DNA from 3 places in the Streptomyces sp. NPDC056479 genome. Region 1 is predicted to be linked to each of the others. Evidence: riboswitches for the same ligand, from Rfam matches in the RefSeq annotation. Region 1 holds a riboswitch; each other region holds the start of a gene.
The links. Region 1 has a riboswitch for thiamine pyrophosphate ahead of ACFQ6S_RS28270 (thiamine ABC transporter substrate binding subunit). Riboswitches for the same ligand answer to the same signal wherever they lie in the genome.
Positions count from the first base shown of each region.

Region 1 (4,191 bases):
TGCCGCCAGGCTTTCAGGGGCGAGGCCCCGAGCATCCGCGCGGCCTCCTCCTGGCGCGGGTCGAGCTGCGCCCAGAGCCCTCCCACCGTGCGTACGACGACGGCGTAGTTGAAGAAGACATGCGCGAGCAGGATGGCCCACACGGTGGTGTCGAGCCGTACGCCCCACAGCTCGTCGAGGAGTCCGCCGCGGCCGACGAGCGCGAGGAACGCCGTACCGACGACGACCGTCGGCAGCACGAAGGGGACGGTCACCACGGCCCGCAGGATCTGCTTGCCGGGGAAGTCGAAGCGGGCGAAGACATAGGCGCCCGGCAGCGCGATCAGCAGGGTCAGCGCGGTGGAGGCGAGCGCCTGCCAGGTGGTGAACCACAGGACGTGCCGGATGTCGGACTCCCCGAGCACGTCCCACAGCCGCCCGAACTGCCACACCCCCTCGACCTTCAGACCGCGCGCGAGGATCGCGGCGACCGGGTAGGCGAAGAACACCCCGAAGAACGCGACGGGGACGGCGATGAGACCGAGCCGCACCGCCGCCGCGCCCTTCTTCCGCGGGGCCGCTACTTCAGTACGAGCGAGGTCCACGACTTGACCCAGTCGTCACGGTTGTCGGCGATCTTCGCCGGGTCCATGGTCTCGGGGTTCTCGGCCTGCGGGCCGTACTTCACGAACTCCGGCGGGACCTGGGCGGCCTTGAGCACCGGGTAGACGAACATGTTCAGCGGCATGTCGTCCTGGAAGGTCTTGGTGAGCAGGAAGTCGAGGAGCGCCTTGCCGCCCTCGGTGTTCTTGGCGCCTGCGAGCAGCCCGGCGTACTCGACCTGCCGGAAGCAGGTGCCGGTCGCGACACCGGTCGGCGCGGTGGTCGGCTTCGGGTCGGCGTAGATCACCTCGGCGGGCGGGGAGGAGGCGTACGACACGACGAGCGGCCGGTCGGCCTTGGCCTGCTTGCCGCCGGCGGAACCGGAGAACTCCTCGTTGTAGGCCTGCTCCCAGCCGTCGACGACCTTCACGCCGTTGGCCTTGAGCTTCTTCCAGTAGTCCTGCCAGCCGTCGTCGCCGTACCGGGCGGAGGTCCCGAGGAGGAATCCCAGCCCCGGCGAGGAGGTGGAGGCGTTCTCGGTGACGAGGAGGTTCTTGTATTCGGGCTTGATCAGGTCGTCGTACGTCGTCGGCGGGGCCAGCTTGTGCTCGCTGAAGTACGCCTTGTCGTAGTTGACGCAGATGTCGCCGGTGTCGACGGGAGTGACCCGGTGCTTGTCCTGGTCGACCCGGTACTCGGGCAGGATCAGGTCGGAGCCCTTGGGCTCATAGGACTGGAACAGCCCGTTGTCGAGCGCGCGGGAGAGCAGGGTGTTGTCGACGCCGAAGAAGACGTCGCCCTGCGGGTTGTCCTTGGTGAGGATGGCCTTGTTGACGGCCTGCCCGGCGTCGCCGTCCTCCAGGACCTTGACCTTGTAGCCGGACTGCTTCTCGAACGCGGCGAGGACGCCCTTGGAGACGGCCCACGAGTTGTGGCTGACGAGGGTCACGGTCTTGCTCTTGGACTCGGGGTTGTCGGTCCCCGAGTCGGACGACCCGCACGCGGACAGCGTGACGAGGCCGAGCCCGACGGCGAAGACCGTGGCCTTCTTGGTGATGCTCACCAGATTCCTCCTGGGGTTGACCAGGAAGAGACGCGGCCCTGCCGAGAAGCCCTCTTCTTCGGCTCCTGGGCAGGGCGCAACAGCTTGAGTGATGACCGAACTTCCTACCCAGAATGACCTGGGCGAGGTTCAGAGGGTCTGCGGCCCGATTGCCGCACTCTCAGCGCTGTGGCGCTCCCCTGTCGGAATATGAAGATGTACGTACGGGTGTACGCGCCCAGATTACCGCTCGGTGGCCGCGAGCTGACCGCAGGCCCCGTCGATCTCCTGACCACGGGTGTCCCGAACCGTCACCGGCACACCATGGGCCGCGATGGCCTCGACGAACGCCTTCTCGTCCTCGGGCCGGGAGGCGGTCCACTTCGAGCCCGGGGTCGGGTTCAGCGGAATCAGGTTCACATGCACGGGCTTGCCCTTGAGCAGCCGCCCGAGCCGGTCACCGCGCCAGGCCTGGTCGTTGATGTCCCGGATGAGGGCGTACTCGATGGACAGCCGACGGCCGCTCTTCTCGACGTACTCGAACCCGGCGTCCAGGACCTCGCGCACCTTCCACCGCGTGTTCACGGGGACGAGGGTGTCACGCAGCTCGTCGTCGGGCGCGTGCAGCGAGATCGCGAGCCGGCACTTGAAGCCCTCGTCGGCGAACCGGTTGATCGCCGGGACGAGACCGACGGTCGAGACGGTGATCCCACGCTGGGACAGCCCGAGCCCGTCCGGCTCGGGGTCGGTGAGCCGCCGAATGGCCCCCACGACCCGGTTGTAGTTGGCGAGCGGCTCGCCCATCCCCATGAAGACGATGTTGGAAAGCCGGGCCGGCCCACCGGGCACGTCCCCGTCCCGGAGCGCCCGCATCCCGTCCACGATCTGGTGCACGATCTCGGCGGTGGACAGATTCCGGTCCAGCCCCGCCTGCCCGGTGGCACAGAAGGGACAGTTCATCCCACACCCGGCCTGCGAACTGATGCACATGGTCACCCGGTCCGGATACCGCATCAGCACCGACTCGACGAGCGTCCCGTCGAACAGCCGCCACAGCGTCTTGCGGGTGTCCCCCTGATCCGTCGACAGATGCCGTACGACGGTCATGAGCTCCGGGAACAACTCCTCCCGCAGCTTGGCACGCGACCCGGCCGGGATGTCGGTCCAGTGCTCCGGGTCGTGCGTGTACCGCGCGAAGTAGTGCTGCGACAGCTGCTTGGCACGAAAGGGCTTCTCCCCGACCGCAGCGACAACGTCCTTGCGCTCACCGGGCGTGAGATCAGCAAGGTGCCGCGGGGGCTTCTTGGCTCCGCGGGGGGCGACGAATGTGAGTTCTCCGGGTGCAGGCATAACCCTTCCAGTGTGGCAGATCAACTCTGGGGGCCCAGGCCAGAACGGGGTGGGGGTGGTCACCTGTGGGTGCCGACTGTCAGCGTTGGTCGGCTTCGCACGGCCCAGGGACGGCCCAGACGGCTGAGCGGTCGCCCACGAGATCCCGCTGCCTTACCAGCCCTGAGCTTCGGAATCACTGGAACATGCCCGGCGCCACGGGCGCCGGGTACGAGGATTGCCCTTGCTGCCCGTCGCCCGCCGGGTCACGAAGGTCGCGTCCGTTGACTGTGACTGACCGTCCACTCCGGAGCGCATCTGGCACATGGATGGTTCGGAGCTGTTGCCGGTCGCCGGGCCCAGCGTTTGACACGCCCACCATGACGTAACAAAGTTGGTTGCAACAGAAGGTCACCACCGCCCAGACGGTGCGACCCCGCGCCGAGTACGAGGAGAGGTCCAGCCATGTCCACCACCACCGCCGGAACTGCACTGATCACCGGCGCGACCGCGGGCCTGGGCGCGGCCTACGCCGAGGAACTGGCCGCACGGGGACACGACATCATCCTGGTCGCGCGAGACGAGGCGAGGCTGGAGGAGGCCGCCGCGGAGCTGGCCGAGCGGTCGGGACGGAAGGTTTTCACTCTGAGCGCGGACCTGGCGACCGCCGAGGGGATCGGTTCGGTCGAGGAGCGCCTGGCCGGCGACGCGTCGATCGACACCTTGGTCAACAACGCCGGCATGGCGCTGTTCGGCCCGCTCTCGAAGGCCGACCCGGATCGGCTCGAGGGGCTGATCGCGCTCAATCTGATCTCGTTCACCCGGATCGCGGCCGCCGCGGCGAAGGCATTCGCCGGCCGCGGCGCGGGCACGATCGTCAACATCTCCTCTGTGCTCGCGCTCAACATTCTCCCGGTGGGTGCCGCGTACAGCGGCACCAAGGCCTATGCGCTGGCTTTCACCCAGGGGCTGGCCCAGGAGTTCGCGGACTCGGCGGTGCGGGTGCAGGTCGTGCTGCCGGGGGCGCTGGAGACCGCGCTCTGGAGCGGTTCGGGCATCGAGCTCGACCAGCTCTCGAAGGCGACGGTGATGTCCCCGCAGGATGCCGCCCGGGCCGGACTCGCCGGACTCGAGGCGGGCGAACTGGTCACCATCCCCTCGCTGCCCGAGTATGGCCAGTGGGAGTCCTACGACCAGGCCCGCCAGGCCATGCGCCCCAACCTGTCGCTGTCCCGGCC
Region 1 covers NZ_JBHTRZ010000007.1:427,715-431,905, reverse strand. The annotation lists gene ACFQ6S_RS28275 (ABC transporter permease) at 1-584, opposite strand, end outside; gene ACFQ6S_RS28270 (thiamine ABC transporter substrate binding subunit) at 560-1,645, opposite strand; TPP riboswitch at 1,729-1,836, opposite strand; gene rlmN (23S rRNA (adenine(2503)-C(2))-methyltransferase RlmN) at 1,868-2,974, opposite strand; gene ACFQ6S_RS28260 (SDR family NAD(P)-dependent oxidoreductase) at 3,419-4,191, shown strand, end outside.

Region 2 (4,191 bases), on a different contig from region 1:
TGGAACTCCCGTGCCGTGTCCGGGTCCAGGGCGAGGTTGAACTGGTCCTCCCACCGGAACTCGAAGCGAGCGTCGGACAGCGCGTCGTCCCAGTCCTGCGCACCGGGGTGCCCCTTGGCGAGGTCCGCCGCGTGGGCAGCGATCTTGTAGGTGATGACGCCGGTCTTGACGTCGTCACGGTTGGGCAGGCCCAGGTGCTCCTTGGGCGTGACGTAGCAGAGCATCGCCGTGCCCCACCAGGCGATCATGGCGGCACCGATACCCGAGGTGATGTGGTCGTACGCCGGCGCGACGTCCGTGGTCAGCGGGCCGAGCGTATAGAACGGAGCTTCATCGCAGATCTCCTGCTGAAGGTCGATGTTCTCCTTGATCTTGTGCATCGGGACGTGGCCCGGGCCCTCGATCATGGTCTGTACGTTGAAACGCTTGGCGATCTGGTTGAGTTCCCCGAGAGTCCGGAGTTCAGCGAACTGCGCCTCGTCGTTGGCGTCCGCGATCGAGCCGGGCCGCAGGCCGTCGCCCAGCGAGTAGGTGACGTCGTACGCGGCGAGGATCTCGCAGAGCTCCTCGAAGTTCTCGTACAGGAACGACTCCTTGTGGTGCGCCAGGCACCACGCCGCCATGATCGAGCCGCCGCGCGAGACGATGCCGGTCTTGCGGTTCGCGGTGAGCGGTACGTACGGCAGGCGGACGCCCGCGTGGACGGTCATGTAGTCCACGCCCTGCTCGGCCTGCTCGATGACCGTGTCCTTGTAGATCTCCCAGGTCAGTTCCTCGGCCCTGCCGTCGACCTTCTCCAGGGCCTGGTAGAGCGGCACCGTGCCGATCGGGACGGGGGAGTTGCGCAGCACCCACTCGCGGGTGGTGTGGATGTTGCGCCCGGTCGACAGATCCATGACCGTGTCGGCGCCCCAACGGGTCGCCCAGGTCATCTTCTCGACCTCCTCCTCGATGGAGGACGTCACCGCGGAGTTGCCGATGTTGGCGTTGACCTTCACCAGGAACCGCTTGCCGATGATCATCGGCTCGATCTCCGGGTGATTGACGTTGGCGGGCAGAACCGCACGGCCCGCGGCGATCTCTTCGCGGACCACTTCGGGAGAAACGTTCTCCCGGATGGCCACGAACTCCATCTCGGGTGTGATCTCGCCGCGGCGCGCATAGGCGAGCTGCGTGACGGCCTGGCCGTCGCGGCCGCGACGCGGCTGGCGCGGTCGTCCCGGGAAGACCGCGTCGAGGTTGCGCAGGCCACCACGCGGTGAGGTGTGCTTGATCCCGTCGTCCTCGGGACGGACGGGACGACCCGCGTAGTCCTCGGTGTCTCCGCGGGCGATGATCCAGTTCTCCCGCAGCGGAGACAGTCCGCGGCGGACGTCGGTCTCGGTGAGTGGATCGGTGTACGGGCCCGATGTGTCGTACAGCGTGACCGACTGCCCGTTGGTGAGGTGCACCTGGCGGACCGGCACCCGCAGATCGGGGCGTGAACCCTCGACATACGCCTTGTGCCAGCCGATGGACTTCCCGGCCTCCTGGGACTTCTCGTCCTGAACGGAGGCAGGCGTGCGCGCGTCCTTGATGGTCATGAGACCTACTCCCTACGCCGGCATTACCCGGTAACAGGTTCGGCGGTCGACGCAGCGTTATCCGTCTGCCGACGTTTCGTGTGAAACATCACTCGCGATGGGTGATGTTTCATGTGAAACATCGCTGGGACGGAGGTCAGCGCCCTCTCAGCCCGGTGCTCCGAGCTCCCGCGTGTACAAAGGTGGTCCCACGCTAGCGTCAATTCGGGCGCGGTGAACAGGGGGCCCCGGCCGTTCTTGCGATGATCGGTCGGTGACCACGACGCATGAACCTCCGTACCCACCGCCCGAGCCGCCCCGCGGCTCGGGCGCCGGAAGCGGCCCCGGAAGCGGCCCCGGAAGCGGCCCCGGGAACGGTCCCGCACGGGGTAACGGCCCGGCAGGCGGCCGGGGTTCAGGGGTTCCCGGAGGCAGATACGACGGCGGATACGGCCGTGGTTCCGCGGGTGGCCAAGACGATCGGGCGGCTGGAAACAGCGGCTGGCACGAACACGGCAGCCGGCCCGGGCCCGGGTCCGAAGGAATGCCGGAGCAGCGGGGCGGAGTCGGCGGGGGGTACGAGCGTGGCCCTGGCGGGCACGGCGGCCCCGGCGGGCACGGCTACGGTCCCGGCTCCGGCGGCTCGACGGGGCAGGGGCCCGGTCCGGGTGACCGGCCCGGTCACGATGCCGGTGATGGTCATGGTCACGGACCCGGATCCGGCGGGCCGCGGGGCGGTGGCGACGATGACGGACATGGGCATGGGCACTCGCACAGTCACGCCCACGGTCCGGCGGCTCCCGTCTCCCGGCATCTGCGCAAGGTCATCGCGGCGGTTCTGATCCCGTTCGCCGCGGCGGTGGTGGTCGGTCTCGCGGTGCTGTGGCCGGGCGGTGCCCCAGGGCACGAGCGCACCGGAGTCGGCTTCGACCGGCAGACACAGCAGGCCACGGTCACCAAGGTCGTCGAGCTGAGCTGCAAGGACGCGGGCGCCTCGGGCGTGCCGCCGACCGGCGACACCTCCACCGCCGAGGGTTCCTCCGCAGCGCAGCAGGAGAGCGGCACCTGCAAGAAGGCGACGATCCGTGTCGACACCGGCAAGGACAAAGGCCGTACCTTCACGGAGATCGTCCAGCCCGACCAGTCGCGCCAGTTGCACGAGGGCCAGGAGGTCGTGGTCGCCTACGAGCCCTCCGCGCCCAAGGACCTCCAGTACTCGGTCACCGACGTGAACCGGCGCATTCCGCTGTCGGTGCTCGCCGGGATCTTCGCACTCGCCGTCGTGGTCGTCGGCCGGTTGCGGGGCCTCATGGCGCTGATCTCGCTGGCCATCAGCTTCCTGCTGCTCAACTTCTTCATCCTGCCCGCGATCCTCCAGGGCTCGAACCCACTGGTCGTGGCGGTGGTGGGGTCGAGCGCGATCATGCTGATCGCGCTCTTCCTGTGCCACGGCCTCTCGGCCCGGACATCGGTCGCGGTGCTCGGCACACTGATCTCGCTGCTGCTGATCGGTGTCCTCGGCTCGGTGTTCATCGACTGGGCCGCGCTCACCGGCAACACCGACGACAACACCGGCCTCATCCACGGTCTGTATCCGTCGATCGACATGAGCGGTCTGCTGCTCGCCGGCATCATCATCGGTTCGCTCGGTGTCCTCGACGATGTGACGGTTACCCAGACCTCCGCGGTCTGGGAGCTGCACGAGGCCAACCCGACGATGGGCTGGCGCGGGCTGTACCGGGCCGGCATCCGCATCGGCCGCGACCACATCGCGTCCGTCGTCAACACGCTTGTCCTCGCCTACGCGGGCGCCGCGCTGCCGCTGTTGCTGCTCTTCTCGATCGCGCAGAGCGGCGTCGGTACGGTCGCCAACAGTGAGCTGGTCGCGGAGGAGATCGTGCGCACACTGGTCGGCTCCATCGGACTGGTCGCCTCGGTTCCGGTGACCACGGCTCTCGCGGCCCTGGTGGTCTCGGCAGACCGGCCGGAGAAGGGGGCGGCGCCCACGGGCACCCAGCCAGTCATGGCGGGCACGCAGCCGGCTCCCGGCCGCGGCGGTAGGGGACGACGGCGTAAGCGCTGAGGGCGTCAGCTGTGCCGCGGAAGCGGTCACGGCAGAGTGCGTTGACGGCAGATGCGCCGGCCGTCGACCTCCCGGCCGCCGAGGGCGTCGTATGACAGCCCGACGGGGACAGCCGATGCTGACAGCAGAGCAGCCGGTTGACGGCCGCCCGAGTCTGCGTCGCTGACTCCGCCCGAGTCCTGCGTCGCCGACTCCGCCCGTCCGGCGGAGCGTGAAGCACTTCCGGCGGGGCGGAAGCGCCCGCACGCGCCCCTTGCGCACCCGCTGAAGCGTTACGCCACGCCGCCCTCGCTGACGTAACGCTTCACCCGGCGCTCTGCTCCTCCGCCAGGATGCGATCCAGGGCCTCGTCGAGATGGGCGTCGAAGTCGGCGAGCGTGCCCTCCTGCCCGAGCGGCACCAGCTTGTCGGTGCGGTCGAGGAAGGCCACAAGAGGCGCCACGGAGGAGCGGAACAGCGCCTGGTCCGGCCCCACCTGAAGCCGGATCAGGACGTCGCCCAGCGTCTCGGCACCCGCCGGCGAGACCCGTACATCTCCCTCCCCGC
Region 2 covers NZ_JBHTRZ010000005.1:230,136-234,326, forward strand. The annotation lists gene thiC (phosphomethylpyrimidine synthase ThiC) at 1-1,583, opposite strand, end outside; TPP riboswitch at 1,576-1,765, opposite strand; gene ACFQ6S_RS21335 (YibE/F family protein) at 2,107-3,645, shown strand; gene ACFQ6S_RS21340 (SsgA family sporulation/cell division regulator) at 3,950-4,191, opposite strand, start outside.
Region 2: another riboswitch for thiamine pyrophosphate. It lies ahead of thiC (phosphomethylpyrimidine synthase ThiC); the one in region 1 lies ahead of ACFQ6S_RS28270 (thiamine ABC transporter substrate binding subunit).

Region 3 (4,191 bases), on a different contig from region 1:
GTCACCGTCGATGAAGGCGGCAGGGACGTGCAGCGCGCGGTTCTCACCACGGCGTACGGCGATGAGCTGGCCCTCCTTGACCAACTGCCGGACGCGGGTCACCTCGACATCGAACTGTTCGGCGATGTCGGGCAGGGTGAGCCAGGCGGGGACGAGAGCATCGATCTTTGCGTCAATCTCGGTCACGGAAACAAGCCTGCCATCTGCCACTGACAGTCGGAAGTCAGGCCGGTCCACCAGGGAGGGGCTGTCGCCTCAACGCGCTACGCCGTCGCCCCCTTCAGCGGCCTCGCCGGGTCCGTCAGCAGCTGTGCGTTCATGGGCGTGCCCGACTCGATCAGCCGTCGCCCCTGCGCGAGGTCCCTCGGCCGGCCCACCGCCAGAAGGGCGACGAGGCGGTCGCCCCGCAGCCAGCAGACGGTCCATGCCGGGCCCGACGGGTCGCCGCGCCAGAGGGTGGTGTCGGCGGCGGCGTGGTGGCCGGCGTACTGGACGAAGCGGCCGAACTGCTCGGACCAGAAGTACGGCACCGGGTCGTAGACGGCGGAGGTCTCGCCGAGGATGTTCGCGGCGACCGTGCGCGGGCCCTGGAGGGCGTTGTCCCAGTGGTGGACCAGCAGCCGCTCGCCGTAGCGCCCGGAGGGGAAGGACGCGCAGTCGCCGACCGCGTAGACGTCCGGCACGGACGTGCGCAGCCGGTCGTCGGCGACGACCTCGCCGTACGCGCCGAGCTCGATGCCCGAGCCGGCCAGCCAGGCGGTGGCGGGGCGGGCCCCGATGCCGACCACGACGGCGCCCGCGGGCAGCCGCGAGCCGTCGTCGAGGATCACCGCGCCGGGCTCGACGCGCGCCACGCGCGCGTGCGTGCGCAGCACCGTCCCGCTGTCCTCGTACCAGGCGGTCATCGGCGCGGCCACCTCGGCGGGCAGCGCACCCGCCAGCGGCCGGTCGGCGGCCTCCACGACCGTCACCGCGCAGCCCGCCTCACGCGCGGCCGTGGCGAACTCCGCACCGATCCAGCCGGCCCCCACGACCACGATCTCGTGCTGCCGGGCGAGCACCGGCCGCAGCCGCTCGGCGTCGTCCAGGGTGCGCAGCAGATGCACGCCGGGTACGCCCTCCGCGCCCGGCAGCCGGATCGGTTCGGCGCCGGTGGCGAGCACGAGGACGTCGTACGGGACGGGCCCGGCCTCGGTGTCCAGTTCGTGGTCGGCGGTGCGCACGCCCTGCACCTCGCGCCCCAGCCGCAGGTCGACGCCGAGCGCGTCGAAGTCGATGTCGAAGGCGGAACCCTCGGCCTTGCCGAGCAGTACGGCCTTGGACAGGGGCGGCCGGTCGTACGGCTGGTGGGGCTCGGCGCCGATCAGGGTGACGGTGCCGGTGAAGCCCTGTTCCCGCAGGGCGACCGCCGTCTGCACTCCGGCCATGCCGGCGCCGGCGACGACCACTGACCGCTGCGACTGCGTCGTCTGCTCGCTCACCTGATCACCATAGACAACTGACAATTCGTCAGTCAGGAGTCGTGCTCAGTGACCTGCTCCACAACGCTGGTGCCGCGGCCCGCCTGCGACTCCCACTCCCAGCTCTCCTCCAGCCGCACCCGCCCGTCGGCGAGCTCGGCCACCGTGGACTCACAGTGCCCCGACGACGTCGTCCCGTCCCGCTTCAGCTGGACGTACCGGAAGTCCAGCCGGTCGCCTTCCCGGGTGCCCACCAGGTGCCCGCGTACGACGTCCCCGCCCGCGTACTCGGCCCAGATCTCGCCGTCCTTCTCGTGGTACGTGAACCGGGTGCGGGTACCCACCTGACCTGGGGCTTGGTCCGCGACGGGGGCGAGGACGAGACCGTCGAGCGAGCGGGCCATGGACACGGGCTCCCTTACTGAGAGGTGCGGGGGCGGGCTAGGGTGGCCAACGTAGAGCACTCGCGGGAGCCCGGACGCACCGGGCTGAGAGGGAGGCTGGCGGCCTCCGACCGTACGAACCTGATCCGGGTCATGCCGGCGAAGGGAGGGGCTGGACGCCCATGTCGCGTACGCGAACTTCAGACGTCCTCGTCATCGGGGGCGGAATCATCGGCCTGGTCACGGCGTGGCGGGCCGCGCAGCGCGGGTTCACGACGGCCGTCGTGGACCCCGAGCCGGGTGGCGGCGCCGCCCGGGTGGCCGCGGGAATGCTGGCCGCCGTCACGGAACTGCACTACGGCGAGCAGACCCTGCTGGGCCTGAACCTCGCCTCGGCCCGCCGCTACCCTGACTTCGCGGCCGAACTCACCGACCTCACCGGCCACGACCTCGGCTACCGCCGGTGCGGCACGCTCGCCGTGGCGCTGGACGCCGACGACCGCACGCATCTGCGCGAACTGCACGCCCTGCAGCGCCAGTCGGGGCTGGACTCCGAGTGGCTGTCGGGGCGGGAGTGCCGGCGACTGGAGCCGATGCTCGCGCCCGGGGTGCGCGGCGGGCTGCGGGTCGACGGCGACCACCAGATCGACCCGCGGCGGCTGGCGGGAGCCCTGGTGGTGGCGTGCGAGCGGGCCGGCGTGCTCTTCCACCGCACCTGGGCCGAGCGCCTCGACGTCGCAGGGGACCGGGCGGCCGGTGTCACCACGACGGACGGCACCGGGCTGGGCGCGGACCAGGTGGTCCTCGCGGGTGGCAGCCTCAGCGGGCAGTTCGCGGGCGTCCCGGACGACGTACTGCCGCCGGTGCGGCCCGTGAAGGGGCAGGTGCTGCGGCTGACGGTGCCGAAGCGGTACGCGCCGTTCCTGAGCCGGACCGTGCGGGCCGTGGTGCGCGGCAGCCAGGTGTATCTGGTGCCGCGCGAGAGCGGGGAGCTGGTCGTCGGGGCGACGAGCGAGGAGCTGGGCTGGGACACGACGGTGACCGCGGGCGGCGTCTACGAACTGCTGCGCGACGCCCATGAGCTGGTGCCGGGCATCACGGAACTGCCGCTCACCGAGACGCGGGCCGGCCTGCGCCCGGGCTCCCCCGACAACGCGCCGCTGCTCGGGCCGACCGAGCTGGCGGGCCTGTCGCTGGCGACCGGGCACTACCGCAACGGCGTGCTGCTCACGCCCGTCACCGGGGACGCCATGGCGCACGTCCTGGCTACCGGTGAACTCCCGGACGAGGCCCGTCCGTTCACGCCCAGGCGCTTCAGTCCCGCCGCACTCACGGAGCAGCCCGTATGAGCATCCCGGTCACCATCTCGGTCAACGGCGAGCGTCGGCAGATCGAGCCGGGCACGGCTCTCGACACGCTCGTACTGTCCTTCACCGCGGCGCCCTCCGGAGTGGCGGCCGCCCTCAACGAAACCGTCGTCCCGCGCGCGCAGTGGCCCTCGACGCCCCTCTCCGAGGGCGATCGCGTAGAGGTCCTCACCGCCGTCCAAGGAGGCTGACCCATGGCCGACGATCCCTTTGTCATCGGCGGTACGTCCTTCACGTCCCGACTGATCATGGGCACGGGCGGGGCGCCCAGCCTGGAGGTGCTGGAGCGGGCGCTGGTGACGTCCGGGACCGAGCTGACGACGGTCGCGATGCGGCGGGTGAACCCGTCGGTGCACGGTTCGGTGCTGTCCGTGCTGGAGAAGCTCGGGATCCGGGTGCTGCCGAACACCGCGGGGTGCTTCACGGCGGGTGAGGCCGTACTGACGGCCCGTCTCGCGCGCGAGGCGCTCGGCAGCGAGCTGATCAAGCTGGAGGTCATCGCCGACGAGCGGACGCTGCTGCCGGATCCGATCGAGCTGCTGGACGCCGCCGAGACACTGGTGGACGACGGTTTCACGGTGCTGCCGTACACCAATGACGACCCCGTGCTGGCGCGGAAGCTGGAGGACGTCGGCTGTGCGGCGATCATGCCGCTGGGCTCGCCCATCGGGTCGGGGCTCGGCATCCGCAATCCGCACAACTTCCAGCTGATCGTGGAGCACGCGCGCGTGCCGGTGATTCTGGACGCGGGTGCCGGTACGGCGTCGGACGCGGCGCTCGCGATGGAGCTGGGGTGCGCGGGCGTGATGCTCGCCTCGGCGGTGACGCGGGCGCAGGAGCCGGTGCTGATGGCCGACGCGATGCGGCACGCGGTGGAGGCGGGGCGGCTGGCGTATCGGGCAGGGCGGATCCCGCGGCGGCACTTCGCGGAGGCGTCGTCTCCGGCGGAGGGCCTGGCGCGGCTGGATCCGGAGCGGCCCG
Region 3 covers NZ_JBHTRZ010000008.1:465,759-469,949, forward strand. The annotation lists gene ACFQ6S_RS31125 (Rv2175c family DNA-binding protein) at 1-186, opposite strand, end outside; gene ACFQ6S_RS31130 (NAD(P)/FAD-dependent oxidoreductase) at 264-1,481, opposite strand; gene ACFQ6S_RS31135 (hypothetical protein) at 1,514-1,864, opposite strand; TPP riboswitch at 1,917-2,028, shown strand; gene thiO (glycine oxidase ThiO) at 2,026-3,192, shown strand; gene thiS (sulfur carrier protein ThiS) at 3,189-3,401, shown strand; gene ACFQ6S_RS31150 (thiazole synthase) at 3,405-4,191, shown strand, end outside.
Region 3: another riboswitch for thiamine pyrophosphate. It lies ahead of thiO (glycine oxidase ThiO); the one in region 1 lies ahead of ACFQ6S_RS28270 (thiamine ABC transporter substrate binding subunit).